4 regions of the Rhizobium sp. BT03 genome follow, and region 4 is predicted to be linked to each of the others. Evidence: predicted binding sites of a transcription regulator. Region 4 holds the regulator's gene; each other region holds the start of a gene.

Region 1 (7,890 bases), 360 kb from region 4:
GTCGACTTCTTCACCATGGTCAGGGGAGACAACTGATGAGCCTGAAGACGGAAGCCCTGACCGGCGGCTTTGCCGAGCCGGTCTTCCATGCCCAGAGCGTCTTCAAGATGCTGATGGACGGCATGGCCCGACCCGGCACAATCCAGACCGTTCAGCCCGATGTCGCGCCGCCTGTGCCGCTCGGCATTGCCGCCGGCGCGATCGCTCTCACACTTTGTGACCACGACACGCCGGTCTGGCTGCCCCAAGGGCTGGCGAAATCCGCCGTGTCGGAGTGGCTCGGCTTCCACACCGGCGCACCGCTGACGACGGAGAAGGCCGAGGCGCGCTTCGCTTTCACCGAGGCCGGCACCGCGCTTTGCCCCTTCAGCCTCTTCGCCTCGGGCACGCAGGAATATCCCGACCGCTCGACGACGCTCATTATTCAGCTCCCCGAACTCGAGGGTGGGCGCAGGCTGGCGCTGATGGGTCCCGGCATCCAGAGTGTGACGGAGGTCGCGCCTGTCGGCCTGCCGGAGACCTTCCTGCGGCTCTGGACCGAGAACCGCGCGCTCTTTCCACGCGGAATCGACATCGTGCTGACATCGGCGACACGCTTCCTCTGCCTGCCGCGCACCACCAAGATCACCGCAACGGAGATTTGAGCTCATGTATGTTGCCGTCAAGGGTGGCGAGGCCGCCATCGCCAATGCCCATCGCCTGCTGGCCGACCGCCGCCGCGGCGACCGTTCGCTGCCTGCAATCGGCATCGACCAGATCGTCGCGCAGCTGGCGCTCGCCGTCGACCGGGTCATGGCCGAAGCCTCGCTTTTCGACCGCACCCTCGCCGCCCTTGCCGTGCGCCAGTCGCGCGGCGACATGATCGAGGCGATCTTCCTGCTGCGCGCCTACCGCACGACGCTGCCGCGCTTCGGTTATTCCAGGCCGCTCGACACGGCTGATATGACGATCGAACGCCGGATTTCGGCGACCTACAAGGATCTGCCGGGCGGCCAGCTTCTCGGGCCCACTTTCGATTATACCCACCGCCTGCTCGATCCCTCGCTGCTTGAGGACGAAACGGTCGAGGCGCCTGCCCAGCGCGCCGCCGAAACCGGCCGCGTCATGCGGGTCTCCGAGATCCTCGACGAGGAAGGCCTGATCGAGGCCGACGGCGACATGCCCGAAGATCACGAGATCGGCGACCTGACCCGCGAGCCGATGGAATTCCCGATGACCCGCGACCTGCGCCTGCAGGCACTGGCCCGCGGCGACGAAGGTTTCCTGCTGGCGCTCGGTTATTCCACCCAGCGCGGCTATGGCCGCAATCACCCCTTCACCGGGGAAATTCGCATCGGCGAGGTCGAGGTGGAATTCGACGTGCCGGAACTCGGCTTCGCCGTCTCGCTCGGCGTGATCCAGGTCACCGAATGCCAGATGGTCAACCAGTTCAAGGGCTCCGCCAAGGCGCCGCCGCAGTTTACCCGCGGCTACGGCCTGGTCTTCGGCCAGAGCGAGCGCAAGGCGATGGCGATGTCGCTGGTCGATCGCGCGCTTCGCGCCGAAGAGCTCGGCGAGGATATCACCGCGCCGGCGCAGGACGAGGAATTCGTCATCTCCCATTCCGACAACGTCCAGGCGACCGGCTTCGTCGAGCACCTGAAGCTTCCGCATTATGTGGACTTCCAGGCCGAACTCGATCTCGTTCGCCGCATGCGCCGCGAATTCGAAGCCGCCCGCGATGCCGGCGAAGACATGAAGGAAGCCGCCGAATGAGCGATCTGGCCAGCTACAACTTCGCCTATCTCGACGAACAGACCAAGCGGATGATCCGCCGCGCCATCCTGAAGGCGATCACCATTCCGGGCTATCAGGTTCCTTTCGCCTCGCGTGAAATGCCCATGCCCTATGGCTGGGGCACCGGCGGCGTGCAGGTGACGGCCTCGATCATCGGGCCCGACGACGTGCTGAAGGTCATCGACCAGGGCGCCGACGACACGACCAACGCCGTTTCGATCCGCGCCTTCTTCCAGAAAGTCGCCAATGTCGCGGTGACGACGCATACCGGCGAGGCTACGATCATCCAGACGCGCCACCGCATTCCCGAGGAAAAGCTCAAGGCCGGCCAGGTGCTCGTCTACCAGGTGCCGATCCCCGAGCCGCTGCGCTTCCTCGAGCCGCGCGAGACCGAGACGCGCAAAATGCATGCGCTGGAAGAATACGGCCTCATGCATGTGAAGCTCTACGAGGATATCGCCCATAACGGCCGGATCTCCAGGACCTACGCCTATCCGGTGAAGGTGCACGGCCGCTACGTGATGGACCCGTCGCCGACGCCGAAATTCGACAATCCGAAGATGCACATGTCGGAGGCGCTGCAGCTCTTCGGCGCCGGACGCGAGAAGCGCATCTATGCGGTTCCGCCCTATACCGATGTCGTCAGCCTGGATTTCGAGGACTATCCCTTCGATATCCAGCGCTTCGACAAGCCCTGCGCCCTCTGCAGCGCTGAGGATGTCTATCTCGACGAAGTCATCCTCGACGACAAAGGCGGGCGAATGTTCGTCTGCTCCGACACCGATCATTGCGAAGACCGCCGCGCCCACGGGCATGCCGGCGAGATGCTGGCCCGGGAGGCTGCAGAATGAGCGATATCCCGCTTCTCAAAGTCCATGACCTCTCGAAGTTCTACGGCAACCGCATCGGCTGCCGCGACGTCTCCTTCGATCTCTGGCCGGGCGAAGTGCTTGCCATCGTCGGCGAGTCCGGCTCCGGCAAGACGACGCTGCTGAACTGCCTCTCCACCCGTCTGCTGCCGAGCACCGGCAGCGTCGAGTATCACATGCGCGACGGCAGCTACCGCGATCTCTACCGCATGAACGAGGCCGAGCGGCGTTTCCTGATGCGCACCGACTGGGGCTTCGTGCATCAAAACCCGGCCGACGGCCTGCGCATGGCGGTGTCGGCGGGCGCCAACGTCGGCGAACGGCTGATGGCGATCGGCGACCGGCACTACGGCAAGATCCGCGCCTCGGCGATCGACTGGCTGGAACGTGTCGAGATCGATGCCGACCGCATCGACGACCAGCCGCGCGCCTTTTCCGGCGGCATGCGCCAGCGCCTGCAGATCGCCCGCAATCTCGTCACCGGCCCGCGCCTCGTCTTCATGGACGAACCCACCGGCGGCCTCGACGTCTCGGTGCAAGCGCGCCTGCTCGATCTGGTGCGCGGCCTCGTCAACGATCTCGGGCTCTCGGCGATCGTCGTCACCCACGATCTCGCCGTCGCCCGGCTTCTGTCGCACCGGATGATGGTGATGAAGGACGGCTACGTCATCGAACACGGGCTCACCGACCGGGTGCTCGACGACCCGCGCGAGCCCTACACGCAGCTGCTGGTCTCCTCGATCCTGCAGGTCTGAGCAGTTCAAAGTTCGACAGTGTCCTTTGCGCGTCTTTCCAGACGCGCGGCGCCGTCGGTCCGAAACCAGGAAAGAAGACATCATGCCAACGCCCCTCGTCGTTTCCGAAGTCTCGAAAAGCTTCACCATGCACCTGCGCGACGGCATCCGGCTGCCCGTCGTCTCCAATGTCGCCTTCTCGGTCGCCTCAGGCGAATGCGTCGTGCTCGGCGGCCCATCGGGCGTCGGCAAGAGCTCGCTGCTGAAGATGATCTACGGCAATTACGCCGTCGACACCGGTCAGATCCTCATCCGCCACGATGAGCGCATCGTCGATCTCGCCGCCGCCGACCCGCGTACCGTGCTCCACGTCCGGCGCCATACGCTCGGTTACGTCAGCCAGTTCCTGCGCACCGTGCCGCGCGTGGCGGCAATCGACGTGGTCGCCGAACCGCTCGTTGCGCGCGGCGAAGACGCCGGCGCGGCACGGGAGAAAGCAAGCGCCCTGCTTGCCAGGCTCAACCTGCCGGAAGCGCTCTGGCAGCTTCCGCCCGCCACCTTCTCCGGCGGCGAGCAGCAGCGCGTCAACATCGCCCGCGGCTTCATCACCGAGCACACGATCCTGCTTCTCGACGAACCCACCGCCTCGCTCGACGCCCGCAACCGCGCCGTCGTCGTCGGCATGATCGAGGAGAAGAAGCGGGCGGGTGTCGCGCTTCTCGGCATCTTCCACGACGAGGAAGTGCGCGAAGCCGTCGCCGACCGCATCCTCGACGTCCAGCTCTTCTCTCCCGGAAAGATCGCCGCATGAGCCGCAGGCTGGGTATCGAGCCCTATGTCCATGAGACGGCCTCCGTCAGCGATTCCAGCTTCGGGCGCTATACGGAGGTTTCCGAGCGCTGCCGCATCAGCGAAGCGACCTTCGGCGACTATTCCTACATCATGCAGGACGGCTCCGTCTGGTGCGCGACGATCGGCAAGTTCGTCAATATCGCCGCCGCCGTGCGCATCAACGCCACCAACCATCCGACCTGGCGGGCGACGCTGCACCATTTCACCTATCGCGCCGCCGACTACTGGCCGGACGGCGACATGGAGGAGGACTTCTTCGCTTGGCGGCGTGCAAACCGCGTGATGATCGGCAACGACGTCTGGATCGGCCATGGAGCAACGATCCTGCCGGGCGTCAGCGTCGGCAACGGCGCGGTAATCGGCGCCGGTGCCGTCGTGTCAAAGGACGTCGCGGCTTACTCGATCGTCGGCGGCGTGCCGGCCAAACTCATCCGCGAGCGGTTTTCGAAAACGGTCGGCGAACGTATGGACCGGCTCGCCTGGTGGGACTGGGAGCACGACCGGCTGCGCCTGGCGCTGCAGGATTTTCGCAACCTGAGCGCGGAAGATTTCCTGGTCCGCTACGACGGTTAAACCTCCGATATAAGCGCGGCGATTTGTGACACGAACTACACAAATATGACATTTGAGGTTCATCAAGCGGGACTAATGCGATGCTGACCGAGGCCTGGAGCGCAAGGGAAAAGCATGATGTTCGAGCTGAAGGATGTCACCCGCCGTTTCGGAAATAAACTCGCCGTCGATACCGTCACGCTCGCCATTCCCCAGGGCCAGATGGTCGGCATCATCGGCCGCTCCGGCGCCGGCAAGTCGACGCTGCTGCGGATGATCAACCGTTTGCAGGAGCCGAGCTCCGGCTCCATTCATTTCGCCGGCGTCGAGGTCTCCGGGCTGCGCGGCCGGGCGTTGCGCAACTGGCAGCGCGACTGCGCGATGATCTTCCAGCAGTTCAACCTGGTGCCGCGCCTCGATGTTCTCACCAATGTCATGCTCGGCCGCCTCAATCACCGCTCGACGTTTCTGAGCCTGCTCAACATCTTCACCCGCGAGGAACGCGTGCACGCGATCGCAGCGCTCGAGCGCCTCGGCATCGAGCAGACGGCGCTGCAGGCGGCCGGCACGCTTTCCGGCGGCCAGCAGCAGCGCGTGGCGATCGCCCGCGCACTGATGCAGAACCCGAAGATGGTTCTCGCCGACGAGCCGATCGCCTCGCTCGATCCGCTCAATGCCAAGATCGTCATGGATGCGCTGCGCGATATCAACGAGCGCGAGGGCATCACCGTCATCACCAACCTCCACACGCTCGATACCGCCCGCAACTATTGTGAGCGCATCGTCGGCATGGCCGGCGGCCGCGTCGTCTTCGACGGCAAGCCTTCGGAGCTGACCGCGGAAGTGGTGAGGGCAATCTACGGGACAGGCAAGGATGGCGCCGGCATCGACGAAACGATGACCTCCACATCGATCAATCCAGCTCCCGAGCGGGCAGGCAATCAATCCGCCGGCACCCAGCCGCTGGCGCTGGCCGGTCTCTGAGCGAGGCGGCCGCGATCGACGCCCGCGTCAAGGGCACACTTCTTCGTAACGGAAGGCCGGGGACACCGGTCGATAGGAGAGAACGCATGTTGAAGAAAGCACTCTTTGCGGCAACGGCGCTGTTTGCGCTCGCCGGCGCCGCCAATGCCGCAGACCTCAAGGAATTCCGCATCGGCATTCTCGGCGGCGAAAACGAAACCGACCGCCTGCGCAACTATGCCTGCCTCGCCGACCATCTGAAGCAGGAATTCGGCTTCGAGAAGGTGTCGCTGTTCCCGGCCGCAGATTATGACGGCGTCATCCAGGGCCTGCTCGGCGGCACGCTCGACTTCGCCGAACTCGGCGCTTCCGGCTACGCAGCCGTCCACATCAAGGATCCAAAGGCGGTTACGCCGATCCTGACGACGCAGCAGAAGGACGGCTCGACCGGCTACTACTCGATCGGCCTGGCGCTGAAATCATCAGGCATCAAGTCCATCAAGGACGCTAAGGGCAAGAAGCTCGGCTACGCCGACCCGGATTCCACCTCGGGCTATCTCGTGCCGCTGACGCAGATCCCGAAGGATACGGGCATGCCGAACGAAAAGTTCTTCGCCTCGACGCAGTTCAACGGCGGCCACGAGAACAACCTTCTCGCCGCTTACGACGGCAAGGTCGACGTTGCCGTCGACGACAGCTCGGGCATCGGCGATTTCAAGGACGGCTACACCTCCGGCACCTTCCGCAAGGAAGTCGACAAGGGCGCCGTCGACCCGAACAAGCTGGTCGAAGTCTGGCGTTCGCCGCTGATCCCGAACGGCCCGCTCGTCGTTCGCAACGCTCTCGGCCAGGAGTGGCAGAAGAAGCTCGCAGCTTTCTTCGCGGCCCTGCCTGAGAAGGATCACAAGTGCTTCGCCGCTATCGAAGGCGGCGACTACAAGGGCTACTCCCCCGTCAAGCACGACTTCTACAACGCCGTCGTCGAAGTCCGCAAAGCTGCCATCGGCGGCTGATCGGCTTTCTTGAATGCGGGGCGGCTGGAAACGGCCGCCCTTTCTTTGTAACCGGGCGAGGCGTCCATGACTGTTGCCGAGATACAGCCGCACATGCAGAGTACGCAGGAGATCCGCACAGCCTGGGAGCGGATGGTCGCCAGGCGCCGTTTCTACACCGTGCTCGGCCTGGTGATCCTGATTGCGGCCTTCGTCAGTTCCGTCCGCTTCGCCGACGAGAGCAATGCCGGCCATTTCTTCGACCGCCTGCCGCATCTCTTCGACTTTTTGAGCTGGCTCATCCCCAAGGACTGGAACGATGTCTGGCGCGCGCTGTTCGACATTGCGAGCGTCAACGACAGGGGCGGCGAGGAATTCAATTTCGACAAGGGCCGCGTCTATATCTCGGGCGCCTTCTACATTCCCGAATATTTCGAGCTGATGATCGTCACGATCAACGTGGCGCTGCTTTCGACGCTCATCGCCTTCGTGTTTGCCGTTCCCTTGAGCTTCTTTGCCGCCCGCAACCTGACGGCTTCGTGGCCGCTGCGCGTCTTCACCAAGCGCCTGATGGAATTCCTGCGCGCCTTTCCCGAGATCGTCATTGCCGGCCTGTTTTCGGCGATCCTGTCGATCGGACCCGTCGCCGCCATCATCGCCATCACCCTGCATACGATCGGCGCGCTCGGTAAACTTTTCTACGAAGTGGCCGAGAATATCGACATGAAGCCGCATGAGGGCATGAAGGCCGTCGGTGCCAACTGGTGGGAGCGCGTGCGTTTCGCCGCCCTGCCGCAGGTGCTGCCGAATTTCACCTCCTATGCGCTGCTGCGGCTCGAGATCAACGTGCGCGCCTCGACCATTATCGGCGCCGTCGGCGGCGGCGGCATCGGCGAGGAACTGAAGCTTTCGATCTCGCGCGGCTTCGGCGCCAAGACGATGGCGCTCGTTCTGCTGCTGTTCGTGACGATCGTCGCCGTCGACCAGTTCTCCGCATGGCTGCGCCGCCGCCTCGTCGGCGAGCATGCCTTCCTCCTGCAACATTGAGGCTGCCATGACGGTGATCGATGCAAACCGCATGAACGAAATCGAAGCGCGCTATCCGGAATATTTCCACCGGTCGTTCCGCCAGCGTTTCGGCGGGCTGATGAT
Region 2 (7,890 bases), 1.4 Mb from region 4:
CCCTCGGCCGGAGAAATACTTGACGACCTTTAAAGGACTCTCACGGCAGCGTTAATGCAGGGTAAACAGCGGTTGTATGAAACTGTCGTATAACGAGTCCTCGGACTCCCAATTTCTCATCCGGAAAAAGTTGTATTTTCTTCTCAAAATTTAGAAACAAATAAAATAAAAGCAACAGGTTAAGCAATATTAACCATCGATGAGATCCGGGCCGGCACCCATCCACATCTTTCGTTAATCACAACGCTGACGAGTCTGGCGCGTTTACCGGACGTTTCCATCCTGCCCGTAGAAATAGAGTCAAATAAGCCTGTGTTTTAAGAAAAGGTATAAATGTTGGCACACGCTCTGGTATCGCCGATCGCTGCAGCCCACACATCCGGCCGGGACATCGGCCGCACCCTGGAATCGGCTCGCAGCCGGGTCGAGGAACGTTTTCTGGAAGGCGGCACCGTGCTGCTCTCGGTGATGGATGTTCTCAACCGCCTGTTGAATTCTCTCGAGAGTGTCACCGCGGCGCTCGACAATGGCGAGTCGAGCGATACCGGCGCCGATCTCCGAGCCACGGTTCAGAGCCTGACGGCGCTGCCGGTCACCGAAGAAAACCGTCAGCAGGCACTCCTCTCGCTGGCGCAGACCGGCAGGGAACTACGCAAGCACGTCTCCGACATGCAGGAGACAATGCGTTATCTCAGAACTTTCGCCGTGACCGTGAAGATCACCGGCGCCGGCATTGCCGAATTCGCCGGCTTCGCACAGGAGATCCTGGAACGAATCTATTCCGGCACCGATGAGGTCAACCGTTTCGCCACCCATCTCGACAGTCTCGACAAGGAGGTCAAACTCGCGGCCTCCTTCGGTGCCAGTGTCTCCAAGGGTTACGCCGATACCGTTCCGGCCGTCGCCGCCGCCCTGCGCGACGATGCCGCCAAGATCGCAGAACACCGCAAGCATCTCGGCGTCATCGCCCGCGAGGTCGGCGCAATCGCACGCGGCGTCCAGAGCAAGGTCGCCTCGACGCTGTCTGCCCTGCAGATCGGCGATATCACCCGTCAGCGCATCGAGCATGTGCAGGCCACCCTTTCGCTGCTTGAGGAATTCTTTGCAGGCGAGGAGGGCGCGAAGCTCGATGCCGGCGCGCGCAAGCGTCTGCAGAATGTCGTTCACCACCTGACCGCGGCGCAGATGAGCGACATGTGCGCCAATTTCCAGCGGGAATCGGAAAACGTCGTCACCACGATCGCCAGTTTCGATCACGACATGCGGGAGATCCTCAAGCTGCGCGACCAGATGAGCGGCGCAAGCGGCGAATCCGGCGGCAATTTCATGCGCGCGCTGGAATCCAGCGTTTCGGCCGCCCACGAAATCGTCCAGCAGGTCGACACGGCAAGCCGGCAGGCCGACCAGGTGAGCCAGTCAACGATCGGCACGGCCGCCAAGCTCTCCGAAGCGATCGCCAATATCCGCGCCGTTAAGACCGACATCCATTATATGGCTTTGAACACCAACCTGCGCTGCAGCCGTCTCGGCGAGGAAGGCAGGTCGATCAACGTCGTCACGGCCGAGCTGCGCATTTTCGCCGGCAAGCTCGACGAATCCGCCGATGCCATCGTCACCGGCCTGCCGGTGCTCGAAGCCGCTGCCGGACGCATCGCCCCCGCCATTGATGCCGGGGCCGGCGGCCTGGGAGAGAGCCTGACGTCAGCCGTCGGCAACATCCACTCCGCCGCCGACGTCATGGAAAACGAGCTGAAGGTGCTTGCCGAGAACGGCCGCGAGGTCGCCGCCAAGATCGGCCTGCTGATCGGCAAGCTCGATTTCCAGCGCGATCTCGGCGAAGTCTTTGCCCGCTGCGCCCAGGTGCTTGATGAGGCGGCCGGCACCGAGGTCGCCGATATCTCCGATCTCACCGAGGTGATAGCGCCGCTCGACCGCAAGATCTTCAAGCACTATACGATGGTTCAGGAGCGCAGCATTCATCGCGACATCATCCCGGCAAGCGAGGACAGCGCTCCTGCCCCTGCTCCCGCCGAACCTGCCAAAGTCGAAAGCGACGAGGATCTTTTCGCCGACGCGCTGTTTTAAAGCCGCCCCCGGTCGGGACGTGCAGCGCCGTAATTTATCGCCGCCGGAATTTGTTGGCGGCGTCGATCGCCGCTTTCTGCTGATCGTCCTCGATGCCGAGATAGAAATCCTCGAGCGACGGATCGGCGAGGCCTGCCCGGCGCGACAGGACGTACCATTTCGCCGCCTCGATTGGATCGGGCGCCGTGCCGATGGCGTTGATATAAAGATGGGCGAGCTTGTTCTGTGCCGCGACGTTGCCGCCATTGGCGGCAAGTTTCAGCCATTCGAAGCCCTTGACGTAATCCTTCGGCCCGCCGACGCCGTTGACGAGCCAGATGCCGAGATCGAGCTGAGCTGTGTCGAAACCGGCGCGCGCCGCACGTACCATCCATTCACGGGCAAGCTGCTTCTTTTCCTCAGGCAGGTCCTTCAGCGTCGCATAGATCTGCGCCACGGCATATTGTGAATCGGCAATGCCCTGCTCGGCCGATTTCTCGTAGAACGGCAGCGCGAGCTTCAGCCCCTTCTCGCCGGGATTGTCGGCGATGAGAAGCTGCGCCCAGTTGAATTCCGCCGAAGGATTGCCGGCCTCGGCCGCCTTGCGCATGTAGTCGTCGGCCTTGACCTTGTCACGCGGTACGCCCTCGCCTTCCATCAGGATCAGCGCATATTTGAACATTGCCGCCGCATCGCCGCCTTCGGCCGCCTTGCCGTACCAGAAGGCGGCATTCTTCGCGTCCTTCTTGACACCGAGCCCCTGCGAGAGGATTTCGCCAATCAGCGTCTGCGCCGCGGCATCGCCGAGCTGGGCGCGCGGCAGCGCCTTGTCCATTGCCGTCAGGTAATAACCGCGCTGGAAGGCGCCGTAAGCCTCGTCGATGGGTCCCTTGTAATCCTTCTCCGGCGGCAGGTCCGGCAGTTTAGCACCCATGCGGTCGAACACGCCGACACCATCGGAGGGCCGCACATCGGGGCCGGAGGGCCGGCCGGTGCGGAAGGTCGAAGCCGGCGCTGAGCCCGGCTGACTGATGACGCTGTCGCTAGCTTGCGCCGAGACGACAGCCGGCCCGGCCGCAACGAGGGCGGCCATGCTGGCAAGGATAAATTTCAACAGGCGGGCGGTCGGGATCGGCATGAGCGCGATTTCAATCCTCAAACCGTGGCGCTTTTTCGTCAAGAAGCGCGTTGACTTCAGCGACGATAGACGGCGCCCGGCTGGGCTCGCCGAAGACCGCCAGCCGCAGCGCCACGAATTCCGCTCCGGTCTCGGCGACGGCGAGCGCCGAGGCCGGATCGGTGCCGCCCATGACGATGCAGGGAATCTCGATCATCGAGGCCCACCATTCGCCGAGCGCAAGGTTCTTCGGATGCGCCTCCGGCTTGATATCGCCGTCGAGCTTGCCGAAGAAGATATAGTCGGGCCTGGCTTCGCCGATCTCGAGCGCATTGTGCCGATCGGCTGCGTTGCCGCCGCCGACGATCAGCTTCGGCGCATGTTTTTCGATCGCTTCCGAAAGTGCCTCGGCATTGCCGGAAAGGTGCAGGCCATCGGCCTTTGACCGCCCCGCCACGCGGCTGTCGCCGGCAATCAACGCGGCCGCCCCGGCATCCTGGATCAACGGCACCAGCCTCTCGGCATGTTTCTGGAAGGTGCCGTCGTCGAGCCCGTATTGCGGCACGATCACCGAGGCGACATCGCCGCTCTTCAGCGCATCGGCGACGATCCTCGCCTGTTCATCGGCATCGGCAATATCGGGTGCGATGAGCACAAGGCGGCAGCGGTTTTCCGGTTCGGTCATGAGGTCTTTCCGTTTCCTGCGATTTCCCCGTTGAGATGAGGGATCCGCACTCGTTTTGTGTGAGTAGTTCCGTTAGACGAGGCTTGCAAGAGGAGGACGTCGAAAGCATGCCGCAGGATTTGTCATTCTACTATGCCGCCGTGCCCGCCGTTCTGCTGGTGGGCCTCGCGAAGGGCGGTATGGGCGACGCTTTGTCGCTGATCGGCCTGCCCTTCCTCGCCCTCGTCGTCTCACCGGTCGAGGCGGCGGCGATCCTGCTGCCGATCCTGGTCTTCATGGACATGATTTCGCTCGTCATCTGGCGCAGACATGGCGACTGGACGACGCTGAAGATCATGCTGCCGGGCGCAGTCTTCGGCATCGCGCTGGGCTGGGCGACATCGGCGCTCGTGCCGGGCAATATGCTGCGCATCGTCATCGGCGCGGTGACCATCCTCTTCTGCCTGCGCTATTTCTGGAACAATTACGGCCCGGGAGCCGGCAGGATCGTCCCGCCGCGCGGCCAGCGGCCGGTGGCCGCCAGCCTTTGGGGTACATTTTCCGGCTACGGCAGCTTCGTCGCCCATGCCGGCGGTGCACCCTTCCAGATCTACGCCCTGCCGCTCAAGCTGCAGCCGCGCGAATATACCGGCACCAGCGTGCGCTTCTTCGCGATCCTCAACGCCATCAAGCTGATCCCCTATTTCGCACTCGGCCAGCTCGACACCCAGAACCTTGCAACCTCCGCGACGCTCCTGCCCTTTGCCCCGCTCGCCACCCTTGCCGGCGCCTGGTGCGTGCGCCGCATGAAGCCGGCGATCTTCTATCCCTTCATGTATGCGATGGCCTTGATCGCCGCCTTCCTCATCGTGCGAGAGGGTCTTGGCTGGTAGAGCCCGCCCTGCATCAATTCTAGGTGTAGCAGCATCCCTCATCGCGCCTGAAAAGACTCACGGCGCTGCAGTACGCTGCAACGCACAATTTCCTTGCTGGAACGGCCGGTTTGACGTAGCTTTCCCGTCATGTCGAACACGGACCCTTTCTCTGCGATTGCCGATCCGAACCGGCGGTTTCTGCTGGAGGAATTGCGTCGCGCCCCACGGACGGTCAACGAGCTTGCCGAGGGCCTGCCGATCAGCCGGCCGGCCGTGTCGCAGCACCTGAAGGCGCTGCTCGACAGCAACCTCGTCTCGGTGACCTCGGAAGGCACGAAACGCATCTACGCGGTCAACAACCGCGGTTTCGACAAGCTCAATTTATGGCTGGATCAGTTTTGGGCTTGAAACAGGCTCTCATCACCGCGCTACCCATGATGAATGTGATTTGAAGCAGGGCGCTCGCAAAAGCGCCAGCCGCAATGCTGCAGGCATCGGGCTGGCGCAAATCTGGTGTGAAATCACCGGTTCTTGCTGATTTTAGGCGGAATGGATGGATTTACCTTTTCGCAAGATGATCGACCGGCGACCCTTGGGAAGATCAGTGGACGGATGACTTGAGACGCATAATCTCGTCCTTGATGCGCAGCTTGCGGCGCTTGCATTCGGCAATTTCCGTATCGGAGATAGAGGGAGCTGTTCTGAGCGCGTGCAGCTCCTCCTCGAGAGCGACATGCTTTTTCTGGAGTGATTCAAGATGAGCTTGAACTGTCATTTGACCCTTCCTTCCTCTTACCCTCCCCGGCCAACATCGTCGGGGATCAAGGTGTCAACGCGGCGGACTGTGACATATTTTTGAAGGCTTGTCGAAGGCCAAAAGATGAAGACTGGATGGCAATTTCATGATCAAGACTAACTAGCCGTTACCTGTATTTGGTGATAGGAGCTTGCGGAAATCATCGGCAGATCGGACAAGGTCCGAGGACGATAACGGGGAATGCATATGGCCGATCAGGAACAGGCGGAAATCAGGCTCACCGTAGCGCGGCTGCGCCAGGAGCACGAGGATTTCGACGCCGCGATCAACGCCATGATCCAGATCGGATGCGATGCTCTGCGGATCCAGCGCATGAAGAAGAAGAAGCTCGTCATCAAGGACAGGCTTTCGAAGCTGGAAGATCAGATCATCCCTGACATCATCGCCTGAGGGGGATAACAATGACGACAGACAGACCCTCCGTCGCCATCATCATGGGCAGCCAGTCCGACTGGGAGACCATGAAGAACGCCGCCGACACGCTGGAGGCGCTTGAGATCCCTTATGATGCGCGCATCATTTCAGCGCACCGCACGCCCGATCGCATGGCGAATTTCGCCAAGGGCGCGCGCGCCGAGGGCTTCAAGGTCATCATCGCCGGCGCCGGCGGCGCCGCCCATCTGCCGGGTATGACTGCATCGATGACGCCGCTGCCGGTCTTCGGCGTGCCGGTCCAATCGAAAACCATGTCCGGCCAGGACAGTCTTCTGTCGATCGTGCAGATGCCGGCCGGCATTCCTGTCGGAACGCTCGCCATCGGCAAGGCCGGCGCGGTCAACGCCGCCCTGCTCGCCGCCGCCGTGCTTGCCCTTTCCGACGAAGACATCGCCGACCGGCTCGACGAATGGCGCGAACGTCAGAGTGCCGCCATCGCCGAATACCCGATGGACGACCAATGACTGTAGGGACGATAGGTATTATCGGCGGCGGCCAGCTCGGCCGCATGCTGGCCATTGCCGCCGCCAGGCTGAATTTTCGCACGGTCATTCTCGAGCCGCAGGCGGACTGCCCGGCTGCCCAGCTCGCCAACCGGCAGATTGCCGCCGCCTATGACGATCCGGCGGCGCTGGCCGAACTCGCGGATCTCTGCGATGTCGTCACCTACGAATTCGAGAACGTGCCGGTCGCAGCCGCCGAGGCGCTCTCGGCAAGCCTATCCGTCTATCCGCCGCCGAAGGCGCTGGAAGCCGCCCAGGACCGCCTCGTCGAAAAGCGTTTTCTCAATGGCTGCCGCATAACAACCGCCCGCTTCCACGCGGTCGACAGCCAGGCCGATCTCGAAATGGCGCTTGACGATTTCGGCGGCCAGGGCGTGCTGAAGACCCGCCGTCTCGGTTATGACGGCAAGGGCCAGAAGGTTTTCCGCTCCGCGGCCGACAGCGCCGATGGTGCCTATGCCGCGCTCGGGGCCGTGCCGCTGATCCTCGAGAGTTTCGTCGCCTTCGAGCGCGAGGTCTCGATCATCGCCGCCCGCGCCACCGACGGCACGGTCGTCTGCTTCGATCCCGCCGAGAATGTCCATCGCAGCGGCATCCTCCACACCTCGACGGTTCCGGCTGCGATCTCGCCGGCGACGGCGGACGCCGCACGCCGGTCGGCCGAAACGATCCTCGCAGCATTGAATTATGTCGGCGTCATCGGCATCGAATTCTTCGTGCTTGCCGATGGCGGACTGATTGCCAACGAGATGGCGCCGCGCGTCCACAATTCCGGCCACTGGACGGAGGCCGCCTGCGTCGTCAGCCAGTTCGAGCAGCATATCCGCGCCGTTGCCGGTCTGCCTTTGGGAGACGCCGGACGTCATTCCGACTGTGTCATGCAGAACCTGATCGGCGACGATATCCTGGCCGTTCCCGACTGGCTGCAGCGCCCCGATACGCTGGTTCATCTCTACGGCAAGACCGAATGGCGCCCCGGCCGCAAGATGGGCCATGTCACTACCCTGACGCCGAAATCACCGGTTTCGGCCTGAGAAAACACCTTTGCGCCTTGGGAAAAACACCGTCATGCGGTTGACACGGAAAAGGTGACGCGGTATCTGCTCCCCCACCTAAAGAGCGCGCCCGATGGCGCGCTTTTGATTGTTAAAGATACGGGCGAATGTGAATTCCCCCACAGAGATCGCGGATCAGAAAAATGAAGATCAAGAATTCGCTCAAGTCGCTCAAGGCTCGCCACCGTGACAACCGTCTGGTTCGCCGCAAGGGCCGCATCTACATCATCAACAAGCTGAACCCGCGCTACAAGGCTCGTCAGGGCTGATTTCGCGCGTCCGGATCATCTGCCGCGTGAGCTTGCTCCGGCAGATATCCGGTGGGTCACTGCGGTGATCACGTCAAATTTGTTTGATCTT
Region 3 (7,890 bases), on a different replicon from region 4:
CGCTGCCGTCGGAGATCTTGTAGGAAACCTTTTCCTGATAGGATTCGCCGTTGGCGAAGCCGATCTTGGCGGCATCGCTCAGGACGTAGGTGTAGCTGCCGTCCGGCTTGACGAAGAACGTGCCATAGTCGCCCTGGATCTCGGTGATCTGGCTGTTGCCGCCCTTGGCGTTAACCGTCGCGCCGTCGAAGGCGCGCAGGAACAGGTGGCCGTTGTCGGACGAATCGTTGGAAAGCAGATTTCCTGAAATAACGTCGGTTTCTAGAAATGTTGCACTATCATCGGTTGCGTGTATCGGCGAAGCCATCGCTCTCTCCTTAAATTATTATGACGGGTCAGTTTTGACCTCAGCAAGCGGCCCCTTTAACAACCTATTAATACTGCAAGTCAATAGCTTATTTAATGAAAGGTTAATGTCGTCCCCGATATCGGCATTGCTTCATTCCCGGCGGAATATTTTCATTTTCAAGCCAAATTGAAGAAAATCCGACTAAATCTATACCCGGTTAACTTGAAGATCCGCAACGAATATATCTAAGGGCGATTCCCGGCGCCGAACCGAGCCATTCCGCTCTATCCGTTGCAATCACGTTCTCCGACGACTATTTTAGGGCTGAAGCGGAAATCGAAGCCGTCGCGGCTTGGGAACGAGACGCTTGTACATCGGCTGAATCGACGCGCCCTTGGGGCAGCGCGATGGTCAAACCCACAACAATCGAATGAGGCCGGCAATCGCCGGTAAAGGATTTTTTTGAACGATACAAAACAGCCACCGCGGTTGCGGTGGCCAACCCGCGGGAGCGTGACGAAGCCGTCCGCCGCACTGCCAAGACGTGGAAGCCGTCTCCCTGCCTTCTCGCCGGCGGCGAATTGCAGGCGCTGATCGCCGAGCAGCTCGGCTGAGCGCTCAGCATACCTTACGAAAAAGGAGAATTCGAAATGCAAGTACTCGTCAGAGACAACAACGTGGATCAAGCCCTCAGAGTTTTGAAAAAGAAAATGCAGCGCGAGGGCCTGTTCCGCGAAATGAAGGAACGGCGCGCCTATGAGAAGCCCTCCGAACGGCGCGTCAGGGAAAAGACACAGGCGATCAGCCGGCAGCGCAAGGCGGCACGCAAGTTGCAGAGTGAAGGCCTGATCGCCGGGCCGAAGCGGACGGCCGCCCGTTAGAGCAATTGCAGCCAAAGTGCACACGGCCGGCCTTGCCAAGATTCGACGGTTACATTCTCCGGAAAGGACAGACGATGGACGAATTGAATAGCCTCACCGTTTCAGAAGAACGCCTCGAGGATTGCCGCGATGTCGTGGAGCCGGATCTGCAGGATCTGATCCAACGCGCATTGACCTCAGGCTTTTCCCGCGAGGAAATCCTCATCGCCGTCAGCGAACTGGTCGCTGAAGACTTCGCAATCGTGATGGAAACCCCAAGCGTGCATTGAGGAACAAGCGCAATAGATGTGTCAGTGCCCGAATATGCGGAACATTGACCTCGGTGCATGAAAGCGCTGTTCAAGCCTGCTTGGTCGAGGCCTTGACGAAATCGATGAAGGCCCGCAAGGGCGCCGGCACCAGCCGCCGTCCGGGATAATAGAGGAACGGCCCGGAAAAGCGCTGCCACCACGGCTCGAGGATAGGCTCCAGGGCGCCGCTCTCAAAATGCGGACGCAGCCAGTCCTCGAAAACGCAGATGATGCCTGTGCCCGCTATCGCTGCGTCGACGGTCAGATCGGTCGCGCCGCCGACCCTGACGATCAATGGCCCCGAAGGGTCGACCCGCACCACTTCGCCGTCCCGTTCGAACTCCCAGGGTGTCGTCAGCGCGCCGCTGGCAAAGCGGCCGAGCAGACAGGCATGGTCGAGGAGTTCGCTCGGATGCTGCGGCCGGCCATGGCGGTCGAGATAATCGGGGGAGGCTGCGGTGGCAAAGCGCTGAACACGCGGCCCGATCGGCACGGCGATCATATCCTGCTCCAGCCGCTCATCATAACGGATGCCGGCGTCGCAGCCGGCGGCGAGCACGTCGACGAAACTCTCCTCGGCGATCACCTCGAGGCGAATGTCGGGATAGGCGGCGAGGAACGGTGGAACGATGGCGGGCAGCACCAGCCGCGCGGCACTGACCGGGACATTGAGCCGCAGCGATCCGGCCGGCCTGTCGCGAAACCCATTGACGACGTCGAGCGCCGACTCCACCTCGGTCAGCGCCGGGCCGAGCCGCTCCAGCAAACCCTTGCCCGCTTCGGTCGGGACGACGCTGCGTGTCGTGCGGTTGAAGAGCCTGACGCCGAGTTCGGCCTCCAGACGGCGCACCGCCTCGCTGAGGAAGGAGGCGCTGCTACCGCTTGCACGTGCGCCCTCGCGGAAACCACCGGCCCGCGCCACGGCAACAAAGGCGTTGAGATCCCCCAGATCGACTTTCACTGTTCGCCACTCCGCACGGCCTGTGCGGATTGTACCGAATTATCACGCGCGCCGACAACGCCTATCTTGGGGTCACCTCTTGAAAGGAGTGAGATCATGTCCATCATCGATCAGTCCGGAATCTTCAAACTCGGTGACCGCAGCGTGAAGCGGCTCGGCTACGGCGCCATGCAGCTTGCCGGGCCCGGCGTGTTCGGCCCGCCCAGGGATCACGGCGCGGCCTTGGCCGTGCTGCGCGAGGCGGTTGCATCAGGCGTAAACCACATCGACACCAGCGATTTCTACGGCCCGCACGTCACCAACCGGATCATCCGCGAAGCGCTCCATCCCTATCGCGACGATCTCGTCATCGTCACCAAGATCGGCGCGCGGCGCGGCACGGACGGATCCTGGATTCCGGCTTTCTCGCGCGAAGAGCTGACGGCGGCCGTGCACGACAATCTTCGTAATCTGGGCCTGGACGTGCTTGACGTCGTCAACCTCAGAATCATGTTCGACGTTCATGGCCCTGCCGAAGGGTCGATTGAAGCACCCGTGACGGTGCTGGCCGACCTCCAGCGGCAGGGACTGGTCCGTCATGTGGGCTTAAGCAACGCCACATCGAAGCAGATTGCCGAAGGGCGCGGAATCACCGAGATCGCCTGCGTGCAGAACCAATATAATCTCGCACATCGGGCCGACGATCGCCTGATCGACGCACTCGCTCGCGAGGGCACCGCTTATGTGCCCTTTTTCCCGCTCGGCGGCTTCAGCCCGCTGCAGTCCTCCACCCTGTCCGATGTCGCCGCACGCCTCGATGCGACGCCCATGCAGGTCGCGCTCGCCTGGCTGCTGCGCCGCGCACCGAATATCCTGCTGATCCCCGGCACCTCGTCCGTCGGCCATCTCAGGGAGAACCTCGCCGCCGCCGGGCTTGTTCTGCCGGATGAGGCTATCGACGAACTCGACCAAATCGGGAGCATCGCCGCCTAATCGTAGGCCGCGAGCTATCGCGACACCACGCTCCACACCTGGTGTCGCGAAGCCGAAAGCATCAGCGACGCTGGAAAGCGCTCGTCATCTCCGGCCGTGAAGACCGGTACGGTTATGCCTCAATAGCGCTCCGGCACGTGCATTTCGGGCGGAACCGGCGCCCTGTTGTAGTCGGCATGGCGGATGCGATCCGGCAGCTCGATGTCGGGTTTTGGAACATCCTCATAAGGGATCTGCTCAAGAAGATGGGCGATGCAGTTCAAACGCGCCCGTTTCTTGTCGACGGCCTGGACCACCCACCAGGGTGCATCCTTGCTGTGCGTACGCGCCAGCATTTCTTCCTTGGCCTTGGTATATTCCTCCCAATGGACACGGCTTTCCATATCCATCGGTGAAAGCTTCCACTGCTTCAGCGGATCGTGAATACGCATCTTGAAGCGGAATTCCTGCTCCTCATCGGTGATCGAAAACCAATATTTGATCAGCACGATTCCGGAACGGACCAGCATGCGTTCGAATTCAGGCACCGAGCGGAAAAACTCCTCGAGTTCATCAGGAGTGCAGAACCCCATCACCCGCTCGACACCGGCGCGATTGTACCAGCTTCGGTCGAAGAGCACGATTTCGCCGGCTGTGGGAAGGTGCGGGACATAGCGCTGGAAATACCATTGATGGCGCTCCCGCTCGGTCGGGGCGGGCAGAGCGACGGTCCGGCAGACGCGCGGGTTGAGCCTCTGGGTGACGCGCTTGATCGCGCCGCCCTTGCCGGCCGAATCGCGGCCTTCGAAAAGCACCACCACCTTCAGCTTCTTGTGCTGAACCCAATCCTGCAGTCGCACCAGTTCGTGCTGCAACCGGAAGAGTTCCCGGAAATAGATCTTTCGCTCGAGCGTCTGCTCGGCCGGTTCCGACATTCCCTCGGCGACCAGATCGTCCAGCCGGTCCTCCTCCATCTGCATTTCCAACTCCTCATCGAAGCTGTCGGCGATTTCGGCCTTTATCCGGTTAAGCTGGTCCTGATGTGATTGCGACATGGTTTTTTCCTTCCTGCGTTTGTTGACAGGAGCATGTCAGTGCGAAGGTTATATGACGACCACTGATCGAGCTGAAACGGTTGCTCGCGCCTCTCGTTCCAAGCGCGCCCTAAAGCTGCCCCGCCCGGTATCGGTCCACCAGGTTTCGGCAGGCGCGGATCGTCAAGGCCATGACGGTGAGCGTCGTGCCGGCGATGCCGCTTCCGGGGAAGGCGCTGGCGTCGGTGACGACGAGGTTCGGGGCGTCCCAGACTTGATTATAGGGATTGAGCACCGAAGCCTCCGGGCTTTCGCCCATGCGCGCCCCGCCGGTTTCATGGATTGCCGCGCCCATGCACATCGTCTTGCGGAACCATGTGCGGAACATGAAGCGGCTGAAGGCATCGGCATCGGGGAAGGCGCCCTTGCCCATCTCCTTGAGGCCGGTGGGCGAACCGATGAATTCGAGCTCACCGCCGACGTCCCTGATCATGGCGATCAGCGTCTCCTCCTGCCGGCGAAGCAGCGCCTGCTCCTCGGCCTGCATGGCGCAGCGGATATGCGGCACGGGAATGTTCCAGGCGTCCTTGCGCCTGACATCGAGCGTGATGCGATTGTCGGCATAGGGCAGCATGCGGCCGAAGCCGAAGAAGGCGAGACGCGCATCGGCGTCGCCGGAGACCGGCGCCCGGCCGACGCTGCCCTGGTAGTCGAAATCGCCGCGGGCGGCGTCGCCCTCGCCGAAGCGGGGTATGAAGATCCCGCCCGACGGATTGTAGAACGGGTCGGTCGGAGCGGATTCGTCGGGCGCCCAGCCCTTCGCCTTCGAAAAGGAACCGAAGGCGAGGCAGGGAAGCTGATCCATGAAATAGCGGCCGAGGACGCCCGAGCTGTTGCCGAGCCCGTCAGGATGTCTTGCCGAAGCCGAATTCAGCAGCAGCCGCACGCTCTCGATCGGCGAGGCGGAAAGAACCACCGTCGCGGCACGCGCCGTCGATACTTCTCCCGTATTGCGATCGATGAATTCGGCGCCGGTGGCGCGGCCGGTTTTCTCGTCGGTGGTAATGCGGCGAACGACGGCGTCGTAGCGGACCGTCAGCCTGCCGGTCGCCTTGGCGTCCCTGAGCGGGCGTGGCATGCGCTCGGCATCCGGCGCGATGTAGCGCCAGGAGACGACATACCTCTCCGGCCAGCGGCTTTCCACCGCCTGCTTGAATATCTGTTCGGCGGGCGTCAGGCTGGCCGGTTTGGCATAGACGCCGTCCGGCAGGGTCGCTACATCATCCTTGTTGCCGTAGAGCCCAAGATAGGCCTCCGCCTCGTCGTAGAAAGGCGTGAGTGCGTCATAGGAGACCGGCCAGTCCACACCCTTGCCGGTGCGCGACCGGATCTTGAAATCATCGTCCGTCCAGCGCAACAGCACGCGGCCGAAACTGTGCAGGCGCCCGCCGCCCTGGCGGCCGCGGATCCACAGGAAAGGCTCGCCCTTCGGCGTCGTATAAGGGTTCTTGCGGTCATTGACGAAGAAGTGGCTGAAGCGCTCGGTGAAGAAGGCCGCGCGCGCCTGGATCGGCTGACCCTTGATCGTGGCGCGGGCACGCTCCCAGATATTGATGCTGCTGGCGGGCGCCTTCTTGCGCGCCGGGTCGAAATCCGCGAGCCCCACCGCCGGACCAGCTTCGAGCAGCAGGACAGACAGCCCCTGGGCCGTCAGCTCTTTGACCGCGAAGGAGCCCGCCGCGCCGGAGCCGATCACCAGCGCATCATAGACGATCTCAGACATGTCTTTCCAAATCCTGTCCTGGAGCAATTGCTCAAAACGGCGCGCAGCTCACCGGCAATTGCGAGAAAACAAAGGGGCAGCGCATCAGAGCCGCGATCCGTCGGCGCCGAAGAGCGACGCCTTGGCGATATCGAGCCCGGGAGCCAGGGCGTCACCGGGTAGCAGGCTCACGTCGCCCATCAACCTCAGCGAGAGGCTTTGATCGGCCCAGTCGAACCAGACGACGGCATCCGACCCCATCGGCTCGACGACGGAAACGCGGCCGGGAATGGTGGGCAGGCCGCTTGCCGTCCCGTCGAGCACCAGATGCTCCGGGCGAAAGCCGAGCGTTGCCGGTCCCTCCGCCGTGGCAAGGCCGAAGGAATAGCCGGAAAGATCGACGGCGAGCCCCTTGCTCCGGAAGACCGGCGAGGCGCCGCCGCGCTCGATCCGGCCTTCGATGAAATTCATTGCCGGCGCGCCGATGAAGCCGGCAACGAAGAGATTGGCCGGGCGGCGATAGATCTCGGCCGGCGAGGCAAGCTGCTGGATGACGCCGTCGCGCATGATGGCGATGCGGTCGGCAAGCGTCAGGGCCTCGACCTGATCATGGGTCACATAGATCATGGTGTTGCCGAGGCGCTGATGCAGCTTCTTGATCTCGACGCGCAATTCGTTGCGCAGCTTGGCGTCGAGGTTCGACAACGGTTCGTCGAAGAGGAAGACATCGACTTCGCGCACCAGCGCCCGGCCGATGGCGACACGCTGGCGCTGGCCGCCGGACAGTTCGGCCGGGCGCCGGTCGAGCAGCGTGTCGAGATGGAGGAGGGCGGCCGTGCGGGCGACACGCGCTTCGATCTCGCCCTTCGGCAGGCCGGCGACACGAAGTCCGAAGGAGAGGTTCTTGCGCACCGACATGCGCGGGTAGAGCGCATAGGACTGGAAGACCATGCCGATGCCGCGATCTTTCGGCTCCTCCCAGCTGACGTTCTTGCCCGAGATCCAGATCTCGCCGGCAACGATGTCCTGCAGCCCGGCAATGGCGTTCAGCAGAGTGGACTTGCCGCAGCCGGAAGGGCCGAGCAGCACCAGGAACTCCTGCGGGGCAATATCGATCGACATTTTTTCGATCACCGTATGGTGGCCATAGGCGATCTTCAGATCCTTGACGGTGACGGCGGATTGCATGAAAGCGTTACCCCTTGACTGCGCCGGCGGCGATGCCGCGCACGAACCAGCGGCCGGACAGGAAATAAATGGCAAGCGGAACGATGGCGGTCAGGATTGTCGCCGCCATGTTCACATTGTAGGTGCGCTCGCCCATCGTGGTGTTGACGATATTGTTGAGTTGGACGGTCATCGGCAGATTGTCGCGCCCGGCAAAGACGAGGCCGAGCAGGAAATCGTTCCAGATGCCGGTGAATTGCAGCATGGAGACCACGACGACCATCGGCACGGCGATCGGCAGCATGATCTCGAAAAAGATGCGCCAGAAGCCGGCGCCATCGACGCGCGCCGCCTTGCAGAGCTCCTCCGGCACGCTGACGAAATAGTTTCGGAAGAGCAGCGTCACCAGCGGCAGGCCGAAGATGACATGGACGAGAATGATGCCGGCAAGCGAATTGTAGAGCTCGATATTCGCCATCGCCCGGACCATCGGATAGAGGAAGATCTGGTAGGGGATGAGGCCGCCGGCCATCAGCAGGCCGAAGAGGAGGTTTG
Region 4 (7,890 bases):
CGATCCTTCAGCGAGGCCAGCCCCTGACGGAAAACGAGGGCGACGTCACGCACCTGCTGGAGGAAGCCATCGGCTAGGATGATGTCGAGCACGGCGCCGCCGACGGCCATGGCCAGCGGATTGCCGCCATAGGTCGAGCCGTGCGTGCCGGCCTTCATGCCCGAGGCGGCCTCCGAAGTGGCCAGGCAGGCGCCGAGCGGGAAACCGCCGCCGATGCCCTTGGCGACCGCCATGATGTCGGGGGTGACGCCCGACCACTCATGGGCGAAAAGCTTGCCGGTGCGGCCGACGCCGGTCTGGACCTCGTCGAGGATCAGCAGCAGGCCGTTTTCGTCGCAGATCTGTCGCAGCGCCCTCATGAATTCGGGGGTGGCGGGGCGCACACCGCCCTCGCCCTGCACCGGCTCGATGAGGATTGCCGCGGTGGCGTCGGTGATGGCGGCCCGGACCGCGTCGATGTCGCCGAATGCCACCTGATCGAAGCCCGGCGCCTTGGGGCCGAAGCCTTCGAGATATTTCTCCTGGCCGCCGGCGGCGATCGTCGCCAGCGTGCGCCCATGGAAGGCGCCTTCGAAGGTGATGATATGGAAGCGCTCGGGATGGCCCTTGGAAAACTGATAGCGGCGCGCCGTCTTGATCGCGCATTCGAGCGCCTCGGCGCCCGAATTGGTGAAGAACACCTTGTCGGCGAAGGTCGCGTCCGTCAGCCGCTTGGCCAGGCGTTCCTGGCCGGGGATCTCATAGATGTTGGAGAGGTGCCAGACCTTGTCGGCCTGTTCCTTCAAGGCGCCGACCACGTGCGGGTTGCTGTGGCCGACCGAGGTGACGGCAACACCGGCGCCGAAATCGAGATAACGCTCGCCGCCTTCGGTGATCAGCCATACGCCCTCGCCTCGCTCGAACCGCAGCGGGGCACGAGAATAGGTGTCATAAAGCGGCGCGGCTTCGGCCATGGCGCGGGTCTCCCGATCAGCGTTATCTAGCAACGGACTCCGGCTAAGAAAACCAGGCCCGAAAAATCAAAAATGCCGCCTTGCGGCGGCCAGCGGTACTATTTCCTTTTCGCGCTGCAATGTCAACAAAACTGCGGCCTTAGCGCATGCAGCAAGCTTGTGCAGCGGTGTTTTCGACCTTCAACAGGCAATATTGCAGAAATGACACGCCGGGGCAGCAAGTTGGGGAAAACTCCGAATTCGATTCATCCGGATTCATGCGACTCTTGTCACGGAGTCAGGCTCACACTAGGTTAAAGTTCAATTACTAGACTGCATGCGGCGGAACTAGTCACCAAAATTGATCAGGCGTTTCTTGTTTCGGAGGCTTCCGGGACAACGGTGAGGGATTCTGCCATCACCAACGCGAAAGGTGGAGACAGGGCATGAACTGGACAGACGAGCGGGTCGAGAAACTCAAGAAGCTTTGGGCCGAAGGACTGAGCGCCAGCCAGATCGCGGCACAACTTGGCGGTGTCAGCAGAAACGCTGTGATCGGCAAGGTACACAGGCTGAGCCTTCCCGGCCGCGCCAAGGCCGGCGGCACGGCCGCCACGGCGCGGACGCCGAAACGCAATACATCTGCGCCGCGCGCGCCGAACTACGCCTCCCGGATCGCCACCCGCACCGTCACCCGCCAGCAGGGCGCGACGATGCTGAAGGAAGAGATCGAGATCGAAACGGTCGAGGAAATGGAATACGTGCCGAAGGGCAACGTGGTCGTGCCGATCTCGCGCCGCCTCGGCCTGACGGAACTGACCGAACGCACCTGCAAATGGCCGGTCGGCGATCCGCTGAAGGACGACTTCCACTTCTGCGGCTGCGAGTCCCCTGATAATTCGCCCTATTGCAGCTATCACCAGAAACTCGCCTACCAGCCAATCAACGAACGCCGCCGGGCGGCAGCGCGGGCCAGCTGAGCGGGTAAGGCATTGCCGGAATACGAAAACGGGCTGAAAAGCCCGTTTTTTTGTGTGAGTGTGTTGGGTGTGGCTGCCCCTCATCCGCCTGCCGGCACCGACCGGGGGGGCGAGCCACATGTCTCGACCCGTCCTTCGGACCCCGCTTGCGGGGAAAAGGGATATGCCGCAGCGTCTCGATTCCCTCTTCTCCCCAGCGGGGAGAAGGTGCCCGTAGGGCGGATGAGGGGGCCGGCGAAGCCGGTCTTTCCCAACAACGCCCGTGCGGGTTTCGACCGTGCTTAGGGCGTTCGCCGTTGATATGATGGGATAGGTGATGACGGGAGGGGGTGCCGTGTGGGCCCCCTCATCCGCCCCTTCGGGCCACCTTCTCCCCGCTGGGGAGAAGAGGGAGCAAGCGGCAATCTCTCCGTTCCCGGCAACCTCTCGCGGGGCACGTCCCCTCACCCCCGTTTGCGAGGCTCAGGCTTCCATCGAATAGCCGGCGCCGCGGACGGTGCGGATGACGTCTTGCATGTTGGAGAAGTTCAGCGCCTTGCGCAGGCGGCCGACATGGACGTCGACGGTGCGTTCGTCGACGTAGATGTCGTGGCCCCAGACGCCGTCCAAGAGCTGCGAGCGGGAAAAGACCCGGCCGGGCGACGACATCAGGAATTCCAAGAGGCGGAATTCGGTGGGACCGAGGCGGACTTCGCGGCTCTTGCGGTGGACGCGGTGGGTTTCGCGGTCGAGTTCGATATCGCCGCATTTCAGCACGGTCGACAGTACCTCGGGGCGGGCGCGGCGCAGCATCGCCTTGACGCGGGCGACGAGTTCCGGGGTCGAGAAAGGCTTGACGACATAATCGTCGGCGCCCGTCGACAATCCGCGGACGCGCTCGCTCTCCTCGCCGCGCGCCGTCAGCATGATGATCGGCAGGCGCTCGGTTTCCGGCCGCATGCGCAGGCGCCGGCAAAGCTCGATGCCGGAGACGCCGGGCAGCATCCAGTCGAGGATGAGAAGGTCGGGCGTGCGCTCCTGAAGCCTGATTTCGGCCTCGTCGCCACGAAGGATGGTATCGACCTCGAAGCCCTCAGCTTCGAGATTGTAGCGGAGAAGCACGCTCAGGGCTTCCTCGTCTTCAACAACTGCAACTCTCGGGATCATGCGTGTCGGTCTCCTCGCGCTTGATCCTTAAACCGGGGGTGATTTAAGCAATGCATCCTGCGCAAATTCACAAAAAATGGCTGCGACCTCTTTGCGCGCCCCAGATGGGCGCGCACGCAATGGTCTGGTTTAGGCGGTTATTCGGTGACCGCGCCGACGGTGTTGGCGCTGTCGTCCTTCGGACGGTCACCTTCCGGCTGCGCGCCGGTCGCCATGTAATAGATGGTCTCGGCAATGTTGGTGGCGTGGTCGCCGATGCGCTCGATATTCTTGGCGCAGAAGAGAAGATGCGTGCAGCTGGTGATGTTGCGCGGATCTTCCATCATGTAGGTCAGGAGCTCGCGGAACAGCGAGGTGTACATCGCGTCGATCTCGTTGTCGCGCTCGCGGATCGCACTCGCCTTGTCGGCGGCGCGCGTCGTGTAGACGTCGAGCACTTCCTTGAGCTGGACGAGCGCCAGTTCGGACAGATGCTCGAGGCCGCGGGCGAGCTTGCGGGGAACGCCGGTGCTCTGCACGGCGATAACACGCTTGGCGGTGTTCTTGCCGAGGTCGCCGACGCGTTCGAGATCGGCGGCGATGCGGATCGAACCCATGATTTCGCGCAGGTCGGCGGCCATCGGCTGGCGGCGGGCGATGGTGATGATCGCCTTGTCGCCGATCTCGCGCTCGGCGTGATCGAGGATCACGTCGTCGGAGATGACCTTCTGGGCGAGCGCCGTGTCGCCGTTGACCAGGGCGCGAACGGATTCGGCGACCATCTGCTCGGCCAGGCCGCCCATTTCGGAAATCCGTCTGGACAGGAACTTCAGATCATCATCATAGGCAGAATAAATATGTGTCGATGCCATGGGGCTTTGTCCTCGAATAACGGGAAGGCTTCGGATGACCGCAATCAGCCGAAGCGACCCATGATGTAGTCCTGGGTGCGCGGATCGTCGGGATTGGTGAACATCTTGTCGGTGTCGTTCTCCTCGACGAGATTGCCGAGGTGGAACATGGCGGTGCGCTGCGAGACGCGCGCGGCCTGCTGCATGGAGTGGGTGACGATGACGATCGTGTAGTTCTCGCGCAGCTCGTGGATCAGCTCCTCGACCTTGGCGGTGGCGATCGGGTCGAGCGCCGAGCAGGGCTCGTCCATCAGGATGACTTCGGGGCTGACGGCGACGGCACGCGCAATGCAGAGGCGCTGCTGCTGACCGCCGGAGAGGCCGGTGCCGGATTCGTGCACGCGGTCCTTGACCTCGTTCCAGAGGCCGGCGCGCTGCAGGCTGGTCTCGACGATCTGGTCGAGATCGGCCTTCGACTTGGCAAGGCCATGGATGCGCGGGCCGTAGGAGACGTTTTCATAGATCGTCTTCGGGAACGGGTTCGGCTTCTGGAAGACCATGCCGACGCGGGCGCGCAGTTCGACGACGTCGATATCGGGATCATAGATGTCGTCGCCGTCCAGCGTGATCTTGCCGGCGACGCGGCAGCCGTCGATCGTGTCGTTCATGCGGTTCAGGCTCCGCAGGAAGGTCGACTTGCCGCAGCCCGACGGGCCGATCAGCGCGGTTACGGTGTTTTCGCGGATGTTCAGGTTCACATCGAAAAGCGCGCGCTTCTCGCCGTAGTAAACCGAGACATCCTGGCCGATCATCTTATACGGGACGTTGCTCATCTTCTGATCCAGCGCCTTTTCAACTGCAGCTTCCGTCAACATGTTCATGATCTGTAACTCCGTTTACCAGCGGCGCTCGAAGCGACGACGCAAGAGGATGGCGCCCATGTTCATGACGATCAGGAACAGGAGCAGGACGATGATGGCACCCGAAGTACGCTCGACGAAGGCCCGTTCGGCCTCGTTGGCCCACATATAGACCTGCACCGGCAGGGCCGTCGAGGGATCGAGCGGTGTCGTCGGCGCGTTGGCGACGAAGGCGACCATGCCGATCAGGAGCAGCGGCGCGGTTTCGCCGAGCGCATGCGCCAAGCCGATGATCGTGCCTGTGAGGATGCCGGGCATGGCGAGCGGCAGAACATGGTGGAACACCATCTGCATCTTCGAAGCGCCGAGGCCGAGCGCTGCGGCGCGGATCGACGGCGGCACGGCGCGCAGAGCCGCGCGCGTCGCGATGATGATCGTCGGCAGGGTCATCAGCGTCAGCACCAGGCCGCCGACCAGCGACGCCGAACGCGGCAGGCCGACGAAATTGATGAAGACGGAAAGGCCGAGCAGACCGTAGACGATCGACGGGACGGCGGCGAGGTTGTTGATGTTGACCTCGATCAGATCCGTCAGCCGGTTCTTCGGGGCAAACTCCTCGAGATAGATCGAGGCGGCGACACCGATCGGCAGGGAGAGCACCAGCACGATCAGCATCAGGTAGAGCGAGCCGATGAGGGCGACGCCAAGGCCTGCAGCCTCCGGACGGCTGGAATTGCCGTTGACGAAGAGGCCGGTGTTGAACTGCTTGTGCAGAGCGCCGCTCGCCTTCAGCTCGTTCATCCAGCCAACCTGCTTGTCGTTGACTTTGCGGTTCTTCTCATCGACCGAAAGGTCGATCTGGCCCTTGTTGGCGCTATCGACATTGGCGTCGGCAAGCACGGTGACATTGACCGTCTTGCCGATGATCGACGGGTCGGCGACGACCATGTCGCGCAGCTGGATCGGCGCGCCCTTGGAGAGCATGGCGGCTGCATCGCGCACGTCGGGCTTGCTCGAGGCATTGATATTCAGCTGCTTGACGATCGCATCGCGCAGCAGAACCGGGTAATTGGCGGCGATCAGCACCGAAGGGTCAGTCGCACGCTTGTTGCTGGGGTCGATCGTCTTCTCGGAGAATTCGATCGGCAGGGTGATCGCCGTCTGCTGGAAGGCGGTGTAGCCTTTGCCGATCACCGTCCACAACAGAATGAACAGGAAAACGAGACCGAAGGCGATGGCGGCGATGCCATAGGCCTGGAACCGGCGCTCGGCGGCGTAGCGGCGCTTGATGCCGATATCGCGGCGCGCCGGCGCCTTGGAGATGGTGACGCCTGATGTGGGAGAAACAATATCCGTCATTCGTACTGCTCCCGGTATTTGCGCACGATGTAGAGCGCATAGATGTTGAGGCAAAGCGTGATGCAGAACAGGGTGATGCCCAGAGCGAAAGCAACCAGCGTCTGCGGCGAGGTGAACTCGAGGTCGCCGGTCAGCTGATTGACGATCTTGACGGTCACCGTCGTCATCGGCTCGAAGGGATTGATCTGGATGCGGGCGGCGACACCGGCGGCCAGCACGACGATCATGGTTTCGCCGATGGCGCGCGAGGCGGTCATCAGAAGCGCGCCGACGATGCCGGGAAGAGCGGCCGGCAGAACCACCTTCTTGATGGTTTCGGAGCGGGTGGCGCCGAGACCGAGCGAACCGTCGCGCAGTGCCCGCGGCACGGCGGTGATGATGTCGTCCGACAGCGAGGAAACGTAAGGGATCAGCATGATGCCCATGACGATGCCGGCGGTCAGAACGCTCTGCGCCTGGATGAAGTTGGTGTAGCTGCCGGAGAGCAGGCCGCTGATCTGAGCCGAGAAATCGCGCAGGAACGGGCCGACGGTGACGAGCGCGAAGAAGCCGTAGACGATGGTCGGAATGCCGGCGAGCACTTCGAGCAGCGGCTTGGCGATCCCGCGCAGCTTCGGCGAGGCGTATTCGGCCATGTAAATAGCGGCGAACAGGCCGACCGGCACGGCAACCAGCATGGCGACCAGGCCAATATAAAGCGTGCCGAGCAAGAGCGGGATCAGGCCGAACTGGCCGAAGGATGAGCTGCCGGCGCCGGCGAAACGCGGATCCCAGACGGTGCCGAAGAAGAAATCGGCGGCGGGTACGGCGGCAAAGAAGCGCGCGGCTTCCGACAGCATCGAAAGCACGATGCCGATCGTCGTCAGGATGGCGATCGACGAGGCAAGCAGCAGGCCCCAGAGCATGACGCGCTCGACCCGGTTGCGGGCGCGGAAGCGGGGCGCGATGGCGCGCAGCGCATAGAAGGCGCCGGCAACGGCGAGAATGAAGACCACCGCCGTCATGGCGAGGCGGCTCGTTGCGCTCATGGCGTTGAGCGTCTTGGCGGCGCCGAGCATGTAAGGCAGCGGCTGGCCGGCAAGCGGCACGCCCTTTTCGCTGAGCTTGGCCTGCAGTGCCGCCGGATCGGTGCCGACGGCTGCGGTCTCCTCAGCGGTCAGCATCGTCAGGCCGCGGGCGAGCGTCGCTACCATGGAATAACCGAGATCCTGCTCGACGGCGGCCTGCGCCTTGACCTCTTCAGGGAAGTGGCTGCGAACCGAGGACTGGATGATGCCGGGGCTGACCGAGAGCCAGACGCAGATGACGATGAGAGCGGGAAGAACCGCCCAGATCGCCGCATAGGCGCCGTAATAGGCCGGCCGTGAATGCAAGGCAGAGGATTTGCCGCCGGCAAGTGCCGAGGCCCGGCTGCGCGCGACCAGATAGGCGGCGGCACCGATCACCACAAGGCACAAAAGTATGATGGATGTGCTCATTCGTTACGTCCCCAGGCCCGCAGCCCCAAAAAGCCCAATCATGCGGAATGAATTTACCCTGCAGCACCGGAAACGCCGGCACGCAAAGGGATAAGGCAATGCCGGCGCGGGCTTTGCAGCGCCGCGCCGGCAAAGTGATTACATGGACTTGCCGGCTTCGACGTCCTTGCGGATCGCGTCGCGCTCGGCATCCGGAGCGGCAACCAGGCCGTATTCGACGAGCGGGCTGTCGGGGCCGATCATCTGGTCGGATACGAAGAAGTTGACATATTCCTTCAGGCCCGGAACGGCGCCGAGATGTGCCT

Evidence for each region. Region 4 encodes PhoB, which activates phosphate uptake and scavenging genes when phosphate is short. Its sites were predicted from a motif close to TGTCATNNANCTGTCAT; they were not measured.
Region 1: phnC (phosphonate ABC transporter ATP-binding protein) is a predicted target of PhoB. The motif match lies at 4,839-4,855, and genes of this name have one in related genera.
Region 2: QMO80_RS16760 (YdcH family protein) is a predicted target of PhoB. The motif match lies at 5,601-5,617, and genes of this name have one in related genera.
Region 3: ppk2 (polyphosphate kinase 2) is a predicted target of PhoB. The motif match lies at 4,469-4,485, and genes of this name have one in related genera.

The regions. Positions count from the first base shown of each region.
Region 1 covers NZ_CP125640.1:2,443,338-2,451,227, forward strand. Annotated here, with positions in the region: gene phnG (phosphonate C-P lyase system protein PhnG) at 1-36, shown strand, start outside; gene phnH (phosphonate C-P lyase system protein PhnH) at 36-644, shown strand; gene QMO80_RS12115 (carbon-phosphorus lyase complex subunit PhnI) at 649-1,755, shown strand; gene QMO80_RS12120 (alpha-D-ribose 1-methylphosphonate 5-phosphate C-P-lyase PhnJ) at 1,752-2,627, shown strand; gene phnK (phosphonate C-P lyase system protein PhnK) at 2,624-3,400, shown strand; gene phnL (phosphonate C-P lyase system protein PhnL) at 3,483-4,190, shown strand; gene QMO80_RS12135 (DapH/DapD/GlmU-related protein) at 4,187-4,804, shown strand; gene phnC (phosphonate ABC transporter ATP-binding protein) at 4,922-5,767, shown strand; gene phnD (phosphonate ABC transporter substrate-binding protein) at 5,854-6,759, shown strand; gene phnE (phosphonate ABC transporter, permease protein PhnE) at 6,826-7,785, shown strand; gene phnE (phosphonate ABC transporter, permease protein PhnE) at 7,793-7,890, shown strand, end outside.
Region 2 covers NZ_CP125640.1:3,433,002-3,440,891, reverse strand. Annotated here, with positions in the region: gene QMO80_RS16790 (chemotaxis protein) at 337-2,085, shown strand; gene QMO80_RS16785 (tetratricopeptide repeat protein) at 2,120-3,202, opposite strand; gene QMO80_RS16780 (thiamine phosphate synthase) at 3,213-3,866, opposite strand; gene QMO80_RS16775 (sulfite exporter TauE/SafE family protein) at 3,974-4,738, shown strand; gene QMO80_RS16770 (helix-turn-helix transcriptional regulator) at 4,868-5,128, shown strand; gene QMO80_RS16765 (YdcH family protein) at 5,322-5,495, opposite strand; gene QMO80_RS16760 (YdcH family protein) at 5,724-5,927, shown strand; gene purE (5-(carboxyamino)imidazole ribonucleotide mutase) at 5,939-6,436, shown strand; gene QMO80_RS16750 (5-(carboxyamino)imidazole ribonucleotide synthase) at 6,433-7,509, shown strand; gene ykgO (type B 50S ribosomal protein L36) at 7,674-7,799, shown strand.
Region 3 covers NZ_CP125644.1:178,827-186,716, forward strand. Annotated here, with positions in the region: gene QMO80_RS30380 (Ig-like domain-containing protein) at 1-307, opposite strand, end outside; gene rpsU (30S ribosomal protein S21) at 940-1,170, shown strand; gene QMO80_RS30390 (hypothetical protein) at 1,245-1,439, shown strand; gene QMO80_RS30395 (LysR family transcriptional regulator) at 1,510-2,421, opposite strand; gene QMO80_RS30400 (aldo/keto reductase family oxidoreductase) at 2,518-3,393, shown strand; gene ppk2 (polyphosphate kinase 2) at 3,513-4,427, opposite strand; gene QMO80_RS30410 (GMC oxidoreductase) at 4,537-6,189, opposite strand; gene QMO80_RS30415 (ABC transporter ATP-binding protein) at 6,274-7,356, opposite strand; gene QMO80_RS30420 (carbohydrate ABC transporter permease) at 7,364-7,890, opposite strand, start outside.
Region 4 covers NZ_CP125640.1:2,079,725-2,087,614, forward strand. Annotated here, with positions in the region: gene QMO80_RS10240 (aspartate aminotransferase family protein) at 1-953, opposite strand, end outside; gene QMO80_RS10245 (GcrA family cell cycle regulator) at 1,379-1,912, shown strand; gene phoB (phosphate regulon transcriptional regulator PhoB) at 2,375-3,058, opposite strand; gene phoU (phosphate signaling complex protein PhoU) at 3,196-3,909, opposite strand; gene pstB (phosphate ABC transporter ATP-binding protein PstB) at 3,954-4,769, opposite strand; gene pstA (phosphate ABC transporter permease PstA) at 4,785-6,107, opposite strand; gene pstC (phosphate ABC transporter permease subunit PstC) at 6,104-7,585, opposite strand; gene QMO80_RS10275 (substrate-binding domain-containing protein) at 7,724-7,890, opposite strand, start outside.